4 regions of the Paenibacillus sp. FSL H3-0321 genome follow, and region 4 is predicted to be linked to each of the others. Evidence: riboswitches for the same ligand, from Rfam matches in the RefSeq annotation. Region 4 holds a riboswitch; each other region holds the start of a gene.
What was found. Region 4 has a riboswitch for cyclic di-AMP ahead of MHI45_RS18795 (3D domain-containing protein). Riboswitches for the same ligand answer to the same signal wherever they lie in the genome.

Region 1: it holds a riboswitch for cyclic di-AMP, as region 4 does, so the genes downstream of both, MHI45_RS01530 (hypothetical protein) here and MHI45_RS18795 (3D domain-containing protein) in region 4, are expected to answer to the same signal.
Region 2: it holds a riboswitch for cyclic di-AMP, as region 4 does, so the genes downstream of both, MHI45_RS31780 (KamA family radical SAM protein) here and MHI45_RS18795 (3D domain-containing protein) in region 4, are expected to answer to the same signal.
Region 3: it holds a riboswitch for cyclic di-AMP, as region 4 does, so the genes downstream of both, MHI45_RS21660 (hypothetical protein) here and MHI45_RS18795 (3D domain-containing protein) in region 4, are expected to answer to the same signal.

Annotation. Positions count from the first base shown of each region.
Region 1 is NZ_JBBODH010000001.1:367,807-372,210, forward strand. It holds gene MHI45_RS01520 (spore germination protein) at 1-1,192, opposite strand, end outside; gene MHI45_RS01525 (hypothetical protein) at 1,276-1,479, shown strand; cyclic di-AMP (ydaO/yuaA leader) riboswitch at 1,512-1,699, shown strand; gene MHI45_RS01530 (hypothetical protein) at 1,792-2,403, shown strand; gene MHI45_RS01535 (flotillin family protein) at 2,426-3,847, shown strand; gene MHI45_RS01540 (hypothetical protein) at 3,977-4,165, shown strand.
Region 2 is NZ_JBBODH010000001.1:7,215,621-7,220,024, reverse strand. It holds gene MHI45_RS31795 (mannitol-1-phosphate 5-dehydrogenase) at 1-68, opposite strand, end outside; gene MHI45_RS31790 (HAD family hydrolase) at 155-835, opposite strand; gene MHI45_RS31785 (hypothetical protein) at 1,004-1,282, shown strand; cyclic di-AMP (ydaO/yuaA leader) riboswitch at 1,266-1,404, shown strand; gene MHI45_RS31780 (KamA family radical SAM protein) at 1,536-2,672, shown strand; gene MHI45_RS31775 (helix-turn-helix transcriptional regulator) at 2,727-3,743, opposite strand; gene MHI45_RS31770 (class I SAM-dependent methyltransferase) at 3,930-4,404, shown strand, end outside.
Region 3 is NZ_JBBODH010000001.1:4,836,308-4,840,711, forward strand. It holds gene MHI45_RS21635 (hypothetical protein) at 1-87, shown strand, start outside; partial or broken gene MHI45_RS35220 (group II intron maturase-specific domain-containing protein) at 322-486, shown strand; gene MHI45_RS21645 (hypothetical protein) at 566-754, shown strand; gene MHI45_RS21650 (hypothetical protein) at 832-1,284, opposite strand; gene MHI45_RS21655 (hypothetical protein) at 1,313-1,822, opposite strand; cyclic di-AMP (ydaO/yuaA leader) riboswitch at 1,947-2,129, opposite strand; cyclic di-AMP (ydaO/yuaA leader) riboswitch at 2,550-2,738, shown strand; gene MHI45_RS21660 (hypothetical protein) at 2,845-3,261, shown strand; gene MHI45_RS21665 (glutaredoxin family protein) at 3,458-3,700, opposite strand; gene ytxJ (bacillithiol system redox-active protein YtxJ) at 3,697-4,023, opposite strand; gene MHI45_RS21675 (SDR family NAD(P)-dependent oxidoreductase) at 4,220-4,404, shown strand, end outside.
Region 4 is NZ_JBBODH010000001.1:4,225,794-4,230,197, forward strand. It holds gene MHI45_RS18790 (TatD family hydrolase) at 1-531, shown strand, start outside; cyclic di-AMP (ydaO/yuaA leader) riboswitch at 730-957, shown strand; gene MHI45_RS18795 (3D domain-containing protein) at 1,248-2,408, shown strand; gene rnmV (ribonuclease M5) at 2,561-3,112, shown strand; gene rsmA (16S rRNA (adenine(1518)-N(6)/adenine(1519)-N(6))-dimethyltransferase RsmA) at 3,109-3,993, shown strand; gene yabG (sporulation peptidase YabG) at 4,096-4,404, shown strand, end outside.

The DNA.
Region 1 (4,404 bases), 3.9 Mb from region 4:
CAGAGCTCATTTCGTTGGAAGGGATAAGAAAAGAAGCAATGGCAGTCAACGCTACAACAATGATCATCGAATAAGAAACCAATCCCGCCTTAACAATTGCATCCCCGATGACCAACCCCCCAACAATCCCAATAGTTTGACCTACACGGCTGGGCAGACGAAGCCCTGCTTCCCGCAGCAGTTCGAATATAAGTTCAAGCAGCATCGCTTCAATCAGCGGAGGAAAAGGGACCCGGGTCAATAAACCTTGAATCGAAAAGAACAATTGCAAGGGAAGGACATTGGAGTGGAAAGAAACGGTGGCAATGTAGAGCGCTGGCAACTGAAATGCTGTTACAAAGCCGATCAGACGGATAAACCTTACAAAAGAAGCGATCATCCATCGATTGTTATAGTCATCGGGTGTCTGATAAAAGCTGAAGAAGCTCGCCGGCAATATCAGAGCTGTGGGGTCCCCATCCAGCAGTATGGCGACATATCCGTCCAGCAAATAAGCTGAGGTATGATCCGGACGTTCCGTATTGATTAGTTGCGGAAATATGGAGAAGGAGTTATCCTCCGTTAATTCCTGAATAAAGCCAGTGGAGATTATCCAATCGAGCGAAATTTTCTTTATTCTTGATTCTACAATCTTTATCAATTCAGGGTTGGCGATATTCTCCATATAGACTAAGCCTACCTGTTTGGGGGCGAATTTCCCAAGTGTGAAGTAGCGGACAATAAGGTTTGGGGAGGCTATTTGTTTTCGAATCAGGTATACGTTAACCTTCATCTCTTCAATAAAACCGTTATGAGGTCCGCGTATAACCCCTTCATTCTCAGGTTCGCTAATGCTTCGTTCGTATTTGGCAGGAGTGTTGAGGACATAGAATTCAGACATTCCTTCTAAAAAATAAACACAGCTTCCTTCAAGAAGTCCCTGAATACCTTGGTTAAGTTCTGTTTCCAAACTGAAACTAAGTGCTGTGAAAAGCTCAGAGAGGTCTTTGTCCTGATTACGGCTAAAAGGAACAATCACGTTTCGTTCAATCAATTCCGTGTCAGTGAGGGACTCCAGATAAAAGACCATTCCTTCCCTTCCCTGAAAGGATAAGCTTCTTTTTTTGAGGTCACTTGTATAGAATAGTGCTGCTTCGATATAATCAGAATTTTGATCTACCGAAGGAAATGAGGTCTGAGTTTGGTTAGTCATTATAAGGCGCTCAACTTTCGATTAGTTTTGCTGTTAACGTTCCCGAATGATTTGCAGAATATTCCTGACGGGAGCTTTAATGTGTGATGCAGAAGAATACGGCGGATGATGTTGAGCAGCAGAGGTTTCTGTTTTGTTTTCCTAGGGACATGAAGTGGAGCAAAAATGAGCAAATCATCGATCGCTTAAGAGTAAAACCAAAGAATGCGCCTTCATTCGTGAAGTGGTGGCATTTTAAGCTTCTTTTGCCATCCGCAACGTTTTACATTAAATGGTCACAGGCGTAAGATTCAAATCAACAACCGAATATATTTTAACTGTTCTCAAATGGCTGAATTCCGATAATGGGAACGGGGGAACCAATGGTGAATGCGGCTTTTGCTCAGATAGCTGCCGCTCACTTGGGGTGAATCCTTGCTGCGTGCTGAAAAGCCGCTTCTTACAAGGTAGGGCAATCTCGCTGCCCGAATCCGTCAGCTAACCCCGTAAGCCTCGAAGAGAGAGGATGAGCGCCATGATCGATTAACCGACCACGGAGAGCCCTGACGCTTCTGTGGTCTTTTTGCTGCGCATGCAGAAAGGAAAGATGATCTGTATAAGTGTTTAGAAATCTTATAACAAAGATAATCAGAGTCATTAGGCACTATCTAAAATGCTTTAAAGGGGGGATTGTTATCGTTACTGTATTTATCGTGTGCTTCTGGGTTGGATTGCTGCTTCTCCTCAGCGGCGGATTTCATGGGCATGGCCTGGCGGGTCATCTGCATGTGGGAGGTGGCGATGCTGGTGGTCCGGGCTTTGTGCCCATACTCCCTCTGATGGTGTTTGTCACGGTCTGGGGCGGCAGTGGTTATGTGCTTACCCGGTTCAGCGGAATGAAAATGCTTGCAGTGGTGCTGATCTGCACCGGGATTGCCTTGCTGCTGGGCTGTCTGATGTATGCGGTGCTGGCCCGGGTGATGACTCGGTATGATAATAGCATGAATAAAATGGATTATGAGCAGGCGGGACAACTCGGGTACATCAGCATTTCTGCAGTGGATGGAGCAGTGGGAGAGATGAAATATGTGCTGCATGGAACGATGCGTTCCATTGGAGTGCGGGCAGAAACCGGCCAGCAGCTCGCCAAGGGTGACAGGGTGATTATTTTGAAGGTGGATAAAGGAATGGCGGTAGTCACCCTCTTCGAGAGGGAAAACGAACAATTATAAATAACGGGGAGTGTCGAACCGAATGGTTATTCTTTATTTAATCTCGGCAATTGTTGTTGTTATCCTGCTGGCTTTGTTCAGTATCGTGAACGCTTATAAAAAGGTTCCACCCAATCAGGCGATGATTGTATTCGGCCTCGGCGGAAAAAGAGTGGTTCAGGGCGGCGGGACGTTCGTCATTCCCGGCTTCCAGAACAATAAGACCATCTCCATGATGCTGATGAGCTTCGATGTCATCCCGGCGCAGGCGATGTTCTCCCGGCAGGGCATCAAGCTCAACCTGGAGGCGGTAGCCCAGATTAAGATTAAAAGCGATCCTACCGCTATTCTGACTGCCAGTGAGCAGTTTATCGACAGGCCGGAAGAAGACCGTGAGACGATTATCCTGCATTCGGTGGAAGGCCATCTGCGCGGCTTGATCGGACAATTAACGGTGGAATCCATTCTAAAGACACCTGACGAAATCAACAGCAAGATGCGGGAGACCTGCTCGGAAGACCTCGACAAGATGGGGCTTGAGGTGGTCAGCTTCACCATTAAGAAAATTACTGACGACAAAGGGTATATCGACAATATGGGGGTTCCGGAAATTGAGCGCATCCGCCGTGATGCCAGCATCGCCAAGGCGGAAGCAGAACGCGACATTCAGATCAAACAAGCCGAGGCGGAGAAGGAATCCGCCATTGCCAAAGCCAATGCACATCAGGCCACCATTGAAGCGGGAACCGCCGCCCGCGCCAAGGAATCTCTGTTTGAGAAGGATTTGAACATTAAGCAGGCGGACTTTAAGCTGGAGACTGAAGTGAAAAAAGCACAGGCGGATCTTGCGTACGAATTGCAGCAGAACAAAATCAAGCAGTCGCTGGTTACCGAACAGGTCAAGATCACGCAGATGGAAGCGGAGGCCAACCGGACCGTCCGGGAAATCGAAGTTGAGCTGAAACAGAAGGAGCTGGAGGCAACGGTGATTAAGCCTGCTGAGGCGGAGAACCAGGCTACTATCATGAGAGCGGAAGCAGCCAAGCAGCGGAAAATTCTTGAGGCGGAAGCAGAGGCGGCCACAATGACCAAACGGGGACTGGCAACAGCGGAAGCAGAGCTGGCGAAGGGGAAAGCCAACGCAGAAATTGTTCAACTGGCCGGAGCGGCGGAAGCGGGGGCACTGGAGAAGAAAGCTGAAGCGTACAAACAGTTCACGCAAGCCGCACTTATAGTGGAATTCTTGAAGGTTCTGCCAGAGCTGGCTGACAAAATCGCTTCCCCGCTGGCCAAGGTCGATAAGATTACAGTGATTTCCCAGGATGGAGCATCATCCGGCGTGAACAAAATTACCGGCGATATCGCCAAAATCATGGCCCAGATTCCTGAATTGACGCAGTCGCTTACCGGTATGAACGTGACAGAGGCTCTCAGCGGGCTGCTCGGCCGGGATAAAGAGCAATAGTTCTATACAAGCTGGGATATTGAATTCCTTGCATAAGCAACGCTCTATTATGGAAAACTTCTGTAGTGCGAATAAACAGCATGATTCCATGTTTGGAGACTTATTTTGATTTCCTAGGAGGTTAAGATTATGACAAATCAGGATCCGCAGGAGCTGCTTAAGCGAAAACACGAGATGGATGAGCAAAAAAGGCAGTTCACAAATTTCTCCCGAAGTGTTTGCGGCCATGGTGAGTTAGAAGCAGGCCAGGAATTCAGTATTGACCGGGTGCCTGACGATCAGAACCGTATGAAATCTGTTGAGAACAAACGTGATTGATCTGAAGAAAAATCTTCTCCGAGAAATGTAAAAATGTCCGTGTCGAAGGACAAGAACATAGTACCATTCAAAGTCGCTAACTTGGCGGCTTTTTTTGTTTTTTTAAGGTATCAAGTTCTTGTCCCGAGCAAAGGACAAAACTTGGTACTATTCCGCATTAATGGATGTCTAATCATAAATCATTCTTATTCTATATAACTGGAATTTCTTATGTATAAAAGATTGTTTATGGAACAACA
Region 2 (4,404 bases), 3.0 Mb from region 4:
GAGTCTGACAGCACTGGGCCGATAAATCCCCGGCCAATATTGCCCGCTCCAAAATGTACGGCTCTCAAATCGGTGTCCCCCTTAAGTAATTTCAGCTCTTTATAATTTCACAAATTATAGTTGTTATACGCAGAAATTAGTACACTGTAGTGTTTTATACCTGCACACCAGAGATTTCGAAGCAACTCCGGGAAACTACGTGATCGAAGTCCAAAAGACTCAGGCTTTCGGTCTGGTGATGCGGCATATCAAATTCAAGAAAGCGGGTAATGGCATTCGGGATCACCACACAGAACATTCCAGCAGCAGCTGCAGCTCTTGCGCCGTTTGGCGAATCCTCAATAGCGACTGCCTCATGTGGTTTAATGTCAAGAGAGGACATGACCTGGTTATACAACTCCGGATCAGGCTTCACCTTCTCCACATGATCCGAGGTGCGGATGCTCTCGAAATAATCGCGTATGCCCAGCAGCTCCAAATGCCGTTCCACCCAGTCCATAGAGGAGCTGGAAGCAAGGCCAATCCGCAGTCCGGCGTCCTTGGCAGCATCCAGATATTGCTGAATTCCCGGCCGCATCTGTTCCAGCTCCATCAGCTTGCTGTGCCTCTGCTGGACCGCTGTTCTGAATGCCATCCGGTCGATAGGCAGCTTAAGGTCAGTCATCAAATATTCGTAGGGATTAAAACTGTTAAGGCTGGTGCCTATGCAAGTAGAATACTGTTCCAGCGACAGGTCTACCCCATGCTCTCCATAGGCTTCGCTAAAAGCGGTGTACCAAGCTGTTTCCGTGTCGATAATCGTTCCGTCAAAATCAAATATAATCCCTTTGATCAAATCAACCATCTCCCTCGCAGTAGTCCGGTAAGCTAAGCTCACACAAAATCGTGCAATTCGCCTCCAAAAATGCTTCCGGCTGGCGTCTGTCTGTAAAAACCATAACAAAGGTTTTCTGGCCGCGTCAACCGGGGCAGCTTATCTTCCATCATATGAGGGCGGTTACAATTGCACAAAAACGAAACCGGGGACAAGCCTAAAAAAAGCGTTTTCCCGGACGCTCCTGTTTGCACCAAAAAAACAAAAAAACCTTTCTGTACAAAGGATTTTGCGTATCTATGTCTTGCGGCCGGGACTCTGCGTATGATGCGTTTCAAGAAGACCGGCAATCCCACAACAAAAAAAATTTCTACTCTGCTGATTGGGCTTGGTCCCGTATGCCTTGCCGCGGGCAAGTTTTGCTTTGACTTTTCAAAACTTTCCGGGTTATACTTTATCTACGCTTAATTTCCAGCCTTTGGGCAGGAAAGCGGGGGAACCAGTCTTTTGGGGCGAATCATTCACAGAATGTAGGGTACCATCTTACCCGAGTCCGTCAGCTAACCTCGTCAGTAGTGGATGGGTCTGCTTTTTTAGGTATATTCATAACCAGAGACCCTTGCTAAGGGTCTCTTTTTTGTATTCTCATGACCCTGCTGGCAGCAGTTTGGCTATCGACCTCAAGGCTCCCTTACTTCTCACACTATGAGACCAAGGAGAGATGCAAGTGCAAAAGGTAAGGTACATAACGGATATCAGCAAGGTTGCCATGCTGTCTGAAACGGAGAAAGAAAAGCTGAAGGAGATCACCGGCAAATTCGCCTTTCGGGTCAATGACTATTATCTGTCGCTGATCGACTGGGACGACCCGGGTGATCCGATCCGCAGGCTCGTCATTCCAAGTGAAGGTGAACTTGCGGAGTACGGCTGCTGGGATGCATCCGATGAGGGAATGAATTATGTAGTGCCGGGATGTCAGCACAAATACAGAACAACGGCCCTTCTGATTGTCTCCGAGGTGTGTGGAGCTTACTGCCGCTACTGCTTCCGCAAGCGCCTGTTCCGCAATGATGTGAAGGAAGCACAAACCGATGTGGCTCCGGGCTTGGAATACATCAGGAATCATCCTGAGATCAATAATGTGCTGCTTACCGGCGGAGACAGCCTGATTCTCTCTACCTCCAAGCTGCGCTTCATCATCGAAAGTCTGAGATCCATTGACCATGTGAAGATTATCCGGCTGGGCTCCAAAATCCCCGTATTTAATCCCATGCGCATTTATCAGGACGAAGAACTGCTGGAACTAATCCGTACCTATTCATCGGAGGACAAACGCATTTACGTCATGGCGCATATTAATCATCCCCGGGAAATTACGCCCGAAGCCAAACAAGCATTCAGAGCACTTCATAATGCCGGGGCAATCGTGGTTAATCAAACGCCGGTGCTGAAAGGCATCAACGATGATCCGGCGGTACTCGGAGAACTGCTCGACCGGCTGTCCTGGGCCGGAGTCACTCCCTATTATTTCTTCGTGAACCGGCCCATTGCCGGCAACCGCGAGTTCGTTCTGCCGCTGGAGCGTGTCTACAACATTGTTGAGGAAGCCAAGGCCAGAACCTCAGGTCTGGGTAAAAGAGTCCGTCTATCCATGAGCCACTCCTCCGGCAAAATCGAGATACTGGCGATTGAAGACGGCAAGGCCTATCTGAAATACCATCAGTCCAGAGCGCAGGAGTACGGCAAATTTATGATCCTGGAATGTCCACCGGATGCGGAATGGTTCGATGATCTTCCCGGCAGCGAGAAGCACTGGACCCATCCTGCTTCCACTTCCCAGATCCCGCAGCTCCTATAAAAGCCAGCACAGTCCCCTTGTATCAGCATCGGGACTGTTTAGCGTGCTTACCGGCTATTCCATCCCCTGTGAGAACAGCTTGCTGATGAGTGCTCTCCGGCTGGATACGCCGGTCTTGGAGAAGATCGATTTCAGGTGATCCTGTACGGTGTACGCAGAAATATGCAGCGACTCTGCCAGCTCCTTCGTGGATAATCCCCGGGACAGCATCTCGGCCAGCTGCTTCTCCCTGGCGGTCAGCTGGCAGGCATCGGCCAGCAGCCGGAAGATCTCCGAGGACTTGGCATAGACAAAGGCAACGGCCAGCTCCGTCTTCCCGCCGCTTCCTTCAAGCCTGCTGGCCGTAACTGTCAAGTAAGCCCCATCCTCGACACGCAGGCATAATTTCGCCTTGGAAGGCAACCCTCCTGGTTCCGTATTCTCGCCAAGTGCCCGCAGGCATACGGCGTTGACCGGCCGGGGAAGAACTCCGTGATCCAACCGTTCCAGCTGCTGCAGACGACTCATCCAATATTGAGCCGCACTATTCGCGCTGACCGGAAGCAGCTGGTCCGTCAGAATCATGATTCCACTGTCCTCCGGTGCGCTATCCATCCGTCCCAGAGGGGGCTCGGAGGCATAGCTGCGGAGTGCGCCGGCAATCAGCGGAACAACAGATGCGATCACCGCACACTCCCGCTCCTGAAAAGGAGGTTCGTGCTGTGACCGGAACAAGGTTAAGAACCCCCAGCAGCCACCGCCTTCAACCAGCGCAGCCCGGAGCTCGTCTCCCAGGCCCGCAGGCTGGAGTACGTTGCGGTAACGTTCACTCCGCCCGGGCTGCCCTTCCGTTACACCGCTTAAACAGGCGACCGGCACTGCCGCTGCGGCCAACTGCTCATACTTCATATAATCCTCATGCAGATATTCATATTCAAACAGCTGCGGGTGCAGATCCTCAAGACCCTGCTCTGTGATCGCCCCGGTGGACAGCAGCGTATGCGGGTCCACGGTAGTGCAGCAGGCAGCGGTAAACGGAATGTACTGCCGCAGCTTGGAGATTACCGCCTCCCTGTATTGCGGAGATGTCATTCTCATCTCCTGCCGGTTGATTTCCAGCGTCCTCAAGCTTTTTAGAACCTCGCTCATCCTGATGTCCTTTCCAAATCCCACATATGTGGGATAGCCTATTCCGTGTTTAATCCTGATAATTAGTAATAATTCTTATTATATATCAGGAGAACTCACATTCAAGCTATAGAGACAGGAGCAGATATCATGCAAGAGAAACATTTACATCATGCCAGAGACTGGGAGCATCCCGATGTTCAGCATTACGAGACAACAATCGCTGCAAAAATACCGGGGTATCCTCTGCTCTATGACATCATGGAGCAATTGCTGAGTGCACACCTCGGCGGTGAAACTCCGGCAGACCTGCTGATTGTCGGGGCCGGAGGCGGACAAGAATTGATAACCCTCGGCGCACAGCATGAGCACTGGCGGCTCACTGGCATTGATCTGTCAACGGCGATGCTTGAGCTTGCCCGGCAGCGGATGCAGCGCACGGAGCTGGCCGCTGAAATCACTCTCCAGCAGAGCACGGTTGATGAACTGGATAAGAACAAGCTGTTTGACGCTGCCACATGCATGCTAGTGCTTCACTTTGTCAAGGAAACCGGACAGAAGCAGCGGATGCTGGAAGAAATCCATAGCCGGCTTCAGGAGGGGGCGATACTGGTTGTGGCAACCT
Region 3 (4,404 bases), 610 kb from region 4:
GAAGTTTCTTTTGCTTCGGATTCAGAGAATGTAGAACATGAAAAAATTAAGAAGGAGGTTTTTTCGAAATATAAAATAAAAGAATAATGATTTATTTATGATACCAAATAATAATGAGCTGCATTATGCGCGCATTGAAAAGTGATCATAGGTTTTAACTAAGGAAGCCGTGGTTCGGAAACTGCGGCTTCCTTTAGTTCGCCCAGCATGGGCGCTATCTCTAGGGTTCATGTCCAGAATGGTGAAGGCAGTACTAGCCATTAGCTTAGACAAGGGTATCCACCGTGAACTGAGTCAGTACCTTTAAGCTGGTGCGGATACTTCTCGCTGGCGGATACACCAGTCTTTCAAACGATAGATAGATGGTTTCGAAGGAAGCTGCAAATGTGCCTTTGGAAGCACTGGAAGAACCCACGAATCAAAGCTGTTGACTATGATGCCTCTGTTTGCGTTCTAAGGCTTGTTTCTATACGTCTCTACATATAGAGAATGGAGAGTTCAGGATCCTGCTGGTTAAATGAAGGGTTATAGTGTACCTTATTTAATAAGATAAGGAGTGGTAATCTTGAAAAAAAACAATCAAATCCCCGCGATCCTCGCAGCTTCAATTCTGCTGATTCTGCTCAGCAGCATGCTTAAGCCGGAGGGCTCTACCCTGCTGGGTGTGCTGCAGACGTTAATGCTCGGAGTGGGCTTGCTGGGCTGCTGTACAGCGGCCTGGAGATTCGCAAAAGGCGGCAAGGGCAAGAGCTGAGTATAAATAGAAAAGGCCGCAGCACTATGCTGCGGCTTTTTCATGCGCTTTGACAAGTTGCTATATTCCATACGAAGCTATACAACAAACAAGTTTGCTTCAGGCCGCAACGTTTCCAACCGGCACATTTGCTCGCGCACATGTCTCAGCCGGGTTTTCAGCACCGGCACGCTTTGCTCAAGAATGGTGCTGATTGCCGGCAGGGGCAGCAGCATGCCGTACCATAACACCTGCACAATCTGATCCTCCCAGGCTAATCCATTGGAAACAAAGAGGCTGCACTCCTCCGCAGCCCGGGAGCACTGCTGAATGCACTCCCGGTACGCATCCAGAGAGAAAGGCTGCGGGATGAAATCATCATGAAGGTACCGGGTATAAAGCTCAGTGAAGGTTTTCATCGCAGTCTTTTCCGCAACGGCACCCTCTCCCAGCAGCAGACTGGTGAGTGCATAAATATTTCCGGTGTTCTTTTGGACATATTCCGCAAACTCGCTGGCAGCTGTCCATTCCGGGGATAATGGGTCTGGCATGTCTTCACGTTCCTTCCTGAATAAGAAATTATAAGATGGAGAAATAAGTGATGGATCTGTCCATTAGCTCGGCTATGTCCGGTTCCTGCCAGCTGCCTTTATGCAGCAGGGAACTTGAAGGTTTATAGTACATCCGTCTGAAGGGGGGCGTACCGCCGGCCCCAGCCGTACGGGAATAGGGGACCATTTGCAGATGTGACGTGACGACCTTGCCTTGCAGCTTGGCTTTTAAATCCAGCAGGGCCGTTTGCACGATTTCTTGCTGACCCGGCTCCCACTGCGCACCTAGCTGCTGTACAATTTCTATGGCTTCTTCTAGCCTGTGATTGCGTATACTTCTCAGAAAGCTGCTCCATTTAATGACGTCAAAATGATCGCCTTCCGCAGACAGTATCCCCGCTCCCCAGCTGCACCCAGCCTTGCACGTAAGCTTCAGCACACCATACCGGCACTTGCCGGATGACTCCGCGGCATGATGGAATGGCCAGGGGGCATCGAATACAAACACTTCTATACGTGACAGCCTGCGCTGGTTCATTTCGTTTTCCCTCCTACCCATTTATAAGCTGCAGCCTCAGCACAAAAAACCGCAGCAGAGGAGGACCTCTGCTGCGGTTTTGGTACAGGCTTAAATACACCTGGCGAAAACACGTGGCGGATCAAGGTTCTCTCTAGTCGCTTACGGGGTTAGCTGTCGGATTCGGACGGTGAGAGTCGCCCTACCTAATGAGACCACAGTCTCCTTCGGATTCACCCCAAGAAAGATTCTTATCTTCCAGGTAAGGCCCTGCGGGCCTGATGGTTCCCCCGTTTCCCGCATTGCGGGAATTCAGCGTTCATATCGCATTTCATGCATTGGATTCAAACCGAATCATACCTTTTCGCATGAGCTTTGTAAAAAGAAAAAAACATTCTTCTGAGCCGATTTTCAGGGGATTATGGCAAAAGAAACGATAAGAAGTGCTAAAAGGGTGTTTATCAACGATTTTCAGCTTTTTATCTCGTGCATACGACTGCTTTTGATTTAGGGTGATTAGAGCCCAAAAGGCAATTTGCTCAACAGCGGGTGAATATAATCACAACGCTGAATGCTTTTTCGCAAATCGTTGATAAGCCGAGTAAATAAGAGGAATGATGAGATTGAGGCTTAAGTAAGCGCTACCCGATCTGGATTGGGTTTACTAAATGCATTATTTTGGCAGGTTTGGCGGTTTACAAGGCCGTGATCGCCAGAGTATGATTACTTCTGTTTACTACACAATCGAATACGCAGTCCGCTTAATTTCCGTTATGGAAAGCGGGGGAACCAACAATCGGCAGCCGATGTGAGAGTCGGAGCCGGTTATGGGGTGAATCCTGTGAAAGTGCGAGAGAATGCTCGCATGGATACAGGTAGGGCGACTCTCACTGCCCGAATCCGACAGCTAACCTCGTAAGCGTATTAGAGAGGATGAGCACAATGTGACCGTTAATTGGACCACAGAGGGAATTCCTTTGTGGTTTTTTGCTGTGTTCGTACGGGCAAATGAATGGAAGTCCTAGGCCGGAGGAGAGGAAGATATGGCGAATTCGGAAGAATATGTACTCATTAACGCTCCGACTAAAGCGGGGGAGCATTTTATCAAAATCTTAAAGTTCAGAGGCTACAAGATCGCAGGAATCGCCAACAATGCAGCGGAGAAGCGGCGTCTGGAGGAACTGGGAATCGAGGTCAATCTTGTGGTGGATACACATCATCAGAATACATGGTTCCGCCCCTCTTTTCCGGTAGGCAGAGTATTTCTGTTCGAGAGCAGTGTGACCTTATGCTGCCGGTATATCCAGATGTGCCGGACCTGGACGACAAAGCCAATATACGTAATTACGACTTCGATGAATCCCAGACTGGTCTATAAAGGACTTGGAGCGGATTCCGTCATCTATTCCCACAGCGGAAATGTCTCTTTTCTGGCGGATGTCTCAACGAATCCAGGATAAGGCCAAATAAAAGGGCAAATAAAAGGCATCTCCTGGACAGAGGTCCAAGGAGATGCCTTTTTCAAAAATATAAGAATTTATATGTTTCACACGATAACTTATCCTTCTATTTCTCGCTGAAACGGTACCGTCCTTAAAAAGGACGGCAAAGCCGTTTCCACTTGAATATAAATATTTATATGCCTCACGCTATGAATTATTCAGCGGTTGCTCCAATAAGCTCCTTAAGTTCGGAAACGTTGAAGCCCTTGACTGCGCGGCCTTCGTACACAGTAACAGGCACACCCATGAAGCCCAGCTTCTCGACTTCTTCCTGATACACTGTACTTGTCATAACATCACGCACCTCGAAGCTAACCTTTTGCTCGGTTAGCCACTGCTTCACTTGATTGCAGTCGCTGCATCCTGTGGTGGAATAGACAATTACCGGCTGGCTCATTGGCTCACAGCTGCCTTGATGGCGTCCCGGGTGATTTTCCAATGGGAGGTGTTCCAGCGGACTTCGCCGTCTTCCAGCAGGAAGATCTGCGGAGATTCATGCTTGATCCCGAAATCTTCGGCAATCTGATTGGACAGCGGACGGTCTTCAATCACATGGACAATGGCAGCTGGAGTCTCGGAGCCTTGCGTATAGGCAGTGAATTCCTCGTTGGCCTTGGCGCTGATCGGGCAGGTAGTGCTATGCTTGAAAAGCAGTTTTTTACCTGGTTGCGCAACATATTGCTGCAGTTCTTCCAGAGTGTGAAGTTGTTGGATAGACATCGGTATCTCACCTTCCTATAAGTACTTGTAACTACGATTGTAACATAGTTCAAAATTAAATCAAAAAGGAAGTTAGAGCACCCCTTTCAGCAGAATTACAGTCCCATGAAGGACGTTGAAAAAACGTGATTGCCATGCTAATGTGAAAGAGATGCCGCGTGTATCCTGAAGAATCGTAAAGGGTGTGTCCATATTCATGAAAAGGGTTGCTTTTGTTACCGGTGCTGACCGTGGTTTAGGTTTTTTTCTGGCAAGCTGGCTTCTAGAGAACAAATATTCCGTATTTGCCGGTCAGTATATGAAGGAGTCGGAATTGCTGGACGCACTGAAAAAGCAGTACCCGGACCGATTAACTCTGATTCCGCTGGATATCGGCGACCG
Region 4 (4,404 bases):
TCACTGTGCAGTCATAAAAAAGTAGTCGCCATCGGAGAAATTGGGTTGGATTACTACTGGGATACCTCCCCCAAAGAGGTACAGCATGAAGTGTTCCGCAAACAAATCGGACTAGCCCGTGAACTGAAAATGCCGATTTGTATTCATAACCGTGATGCTCATGAAGATGTGGTGCGGATTCTCCGTGAAGAGAAGGCTGATGAAATAGGCGGGGTGATGCACTCCTTCTCCGGCAGCTGGGAAATAGCCAAAATGTGCCTGGATTTAGGCTTTCACCTGTCCTTCGGCGGCCCGATTACATTCAAGAACGCCAGAGTGCCAAAAGAGGTGCTGGCCCAGACTCCGCTGGACCGGCTGCTGATTGAAACGGACTCGCCTTATTTGACACCGCACCCTTTCCGGGGCAAGCGAAATGAGAGTGCACATGTGAGATTAGTAGCAGAGGCTGCCGCGGAAATAAAAGGGATTGATTTACAGGAATTGGCGGAAATTACGTATGCGAACGCACTGGAACGATTTGGGATTGTCTGAAATCGGGAGTAAAAGCGGTGAAAAATGAAGTATAGCCGATATATTAAACTTTTTTAATTTAAAAACGGCTGAATATTACAATATTTTAATCATTTTTTTGCGTAAACGTGGTTGAATCGTCCTTTACAACATGCATCAAAACAGGATATCATCTTTTCAGTGCAGTGAGCTGTTGTTACTGTGACAGTCACTGAATCATGGATCGTCTCGCTGAGTCTCCGTATGGAGAACGGGGGAACCAATAATGCCTGCCGCATGTCCGTACATAGAGTACAACACAGAAATGCCGCAGAATTTATTTGATTTCTTCACGTGGTCTTTGGGGTGAATTTGAGGGCAACCGCCGTGAGCGGGTGACCTAAGATAGGGCGTCTCTCTTATGCCCGAACCCGACAGCTAACCCCGTAAGCGCAAGTAAGAGAGGAAACCTCGTGCATAAACATTCCCGCGTATTCTGACATCCGGAGAAGCCACGAAAGAGTCCTCTGTGAACTCTTTTTTGGGCTTTTTTTGTTTTGAATAATGCGAATGTTACCAGCATACTGTTATATAACAGGTATCTGGAGTAATTATGCCGGGCAGGCGATCCATGAGCAGGAAACGCTGAAGCAATGCGGGCGTATCCTGTTGCAATCTCAAACCTAGTTTCGTCAGCAATGATACAGTCACCTTGATATACAACTTGACGACGGGGCTATGTAAGGAGGATGGAGAGAGTGGGCGTATTCCAACCAGAAGTATCCCATGATTCGCAATCATCCAGCAGGTCTTTCGCATTACGGTGGAAGCAAGTGAATCCTCGCTTACTTTCGCTTGCAGGTGCGGTATCAATCGTTATCGCGCTGCTCATTCTGCTGTACGTACACGGTCAGAGCAAGAAAGAGATATTTTTAGTAATAGACGGGAAAGCTCAGACGCTGGAAACGCGCGAAGCGCTGCTCAGTGATGTGCTGGCTAAGGAACAAATTTCGCTGCAGCCGCATGATGAATTATCTATTGGCCTTAGTGATGAGATACAGGACGGCGACCGTGTCGTGATCAATCGTGCGCAGAAGTTTAGTCTCACTGCGGATGGAGCAACAAAAACGCTGTACACCACCGAAGACACTATCGGTGACGCCATTAGCAAACTGGGTTTAAGCCTGAAAAGCAATGACAAGATATATCCTTCGCTTGACACCACAGTATCGGCCGGCATGGGAATTAAAATTGTCCGCATCAACAAGCAGATTGTAGAGCGGAAGCAAAATTTGCCATTCCAGGTCATTAAGACCTCAGATCCTTCCCTGAACAAGGGAACCGTAAAAGTGGCACAGTTAGGCGCACCAGGCGTCATGGTCCAGCATATCGAGAAGGTCTACCAAGATGGAGAACTGGTCTCTATGCGCATGATTGGCAAGGAAGTACAGACGGTTACCAAACATAAAATTGTTTATGTTGGTACGAAGCCCCTGCCAAAGCCCGTTGTAGCTGCTGTGACAACTTCCAAAAAAAGTACAGCATCCAAAACAACCAAAGTTTCCGCAAAAAGCAGTAACGTCGTGCACAAGGCAGGCGTAGATTTCCAATACAAGAAGATGATTAAAAATGTGTCGATGACAGCCTATTCTTCGGAAGAGCCAGGCATTGGGACCCGCACGGCTTCTGGCACACGCGTAACAGAAGGCCGGACAATAGCTGTGGACCCGAATGTAATTCCTATCGGCTGGTGGGTGTACATTGAGGGATTAGGGTTTCGCCGAGCAGAGGATACCGGCGGTGCCATCAAAGGCAACAAGTTGGATGTTTATTACGATTCACTGAGCCATGCCCGTAATTTCGGCCGCAAGTCCCGGACTATTTATGTGATCGGTCCAGTGAAGCCGGAGCTGAATTAACGTGGTCCGCTTTTGCAAATTAACGGTTTATAAGCTATAGTGAGGGTAGCACTGACAGAACGGGCTGCCGCTCATCACTTATACATTCTTTAGCCAAAAAGAAGGGGAGCGAATCCTCTTCTTTTTGTGTTTTACAGGAAGGAGCAACGTGTATGATTAAGGAATTAATTGTGGTGGAAGGCAAGAGTGATACGGTTGCCGTCAAGCGGGCGGTGGAGGCCGATACGATAGAGACTGGCGGTTCAGCGGTAGACCGCAAGGTTATCGCCAAGATAGCGCTGGCAATGGAACGCAGAGGCGTGATCATCCTTACGGATCCCGATCATGCCGGTGAACGCATCCGCAAGATTGTCTCCTCCAAGGTGCCAGGCTGCAAGCATGCATTCATCCCGGAGAAGGATGCTACACGCAAGGGGGATATCGGTGTTGAGAATGCATCGCCGGAAGCGATCCGTCATGCGCTGCAGCATGTACATACCTCCTTTGAAGGGACCCCTGCCCTAATTGGGCTGGAGGATCTTATGGCGGCGGGCATGCTGGTGCATCCGCGAGCGGCTGAGCGCAGGATGGCGCTGGGCAACGTGCTGGGCATCGGGTATTGCAACGGCAAACAGCTATACAAGCGGCTGGCTATGTTTGGCATCACGCGGGAAGAATTCTCCGGAGCTCTCGCACAAATTGATCAGGGAGGCATTACTTCATGAGTGGCAATAACAAGATCTCATCGCCAGTACGGACCAAAGAAATTATTCAGCGCTACGGTTTTTCGTTCAAAAAAAGTCTGGGACAGAACTTTCTGATCGACCAGAATATCCTTGATAAAATAGTGGACGCAGCAGAATTAACCGACTCTTCGGGAGCCCTGGAGATTGGTCCGGGTATCGGGGCGCTTACTGAACGGCTGGCCATGGCTGCGGGTGCGGTGACTGCTGTAGAGATCGACCGCAGACTAATTCCGATTCTCCGGGATTTATTGTCTCCGTACCCGCATGTCAAAATCCGCAATGATGATGTGCTGAAGGTAAACCTGCAGGAACTCTTCACAGAGGATTTTGCAACCGTCGACAAAATAAGTGTGGTTGCCAACCTGCCGTATTATGTGACAACCCCTATACTGATGAAACTGCTGGAGGAGAAACTTCCGCTGGATAATATCGTGGTAATGATCCAGAAGGAGGTTGCTGAGCGTATGGCGGCCTCTCCGGGCGGCAAAGAATATGGAAGCCTCAGCATAGCCGTGCAGTACTACAGCGAGCCTGAGCTGGTCTGTATTGTGCCGCGTACGGTCTTCATCCCGCAGCCAAATGTGGAATCTGCTGTAATCCGGCTGAAGGTCAGAGAACGTCCACCGGTTGATGTGGCTGATGAGAAGCATTTCTTTGAGGTGGTCCAGGCTTCCTTCACCCAGCGGCGCAAGACAATTGCAAACAATCTCAAGGCCCGCTTCTTCCCGGGAGAGGGACGTGAGCGTCTGGAGGCGCTGCTGGCTGAGGCTGGCATAGAGCCAACCCGCCGCGGGGAGACGCTGAGCCTTGCGGAGTACGCCCGGCTTAGCGCTGTGCTGCTGGCGGCAGGAATCGCCTAGAGTATGCAGCGTGAAACATCGCGCTTTATCTTGTAAAAATGCGGCTGGTTAAGAACCAACCATGACCTTTGCCCATACGATGGGGGTAGAGGTGGTGTTGTCATGAATTTAGGAGACTTGGTCGTTCGCAAATCTTATGGTGGAGATGTAACTTTCCGGGTGGAGAACATCGTGCAGAGTGGAGCCGTAATCAAAGGCACAGAATTCCGCCTGTTGGCGGATGCTCCCCTGGACGACTTGGTTCAAGTGCCGCCTACCCGTATTACAGAACGGGGACAGCAGGCACAGATCAAAGCGAAGGAATCATTGACAAGGTTGCGTAAGGACCGTCAGGAACAGAGCCAGCGCAGCGGAGAGACTGTTGCCGGAAGCTGGCCGCAATCCCCCAAGGAGGCGGCTTATTTCGAGGTG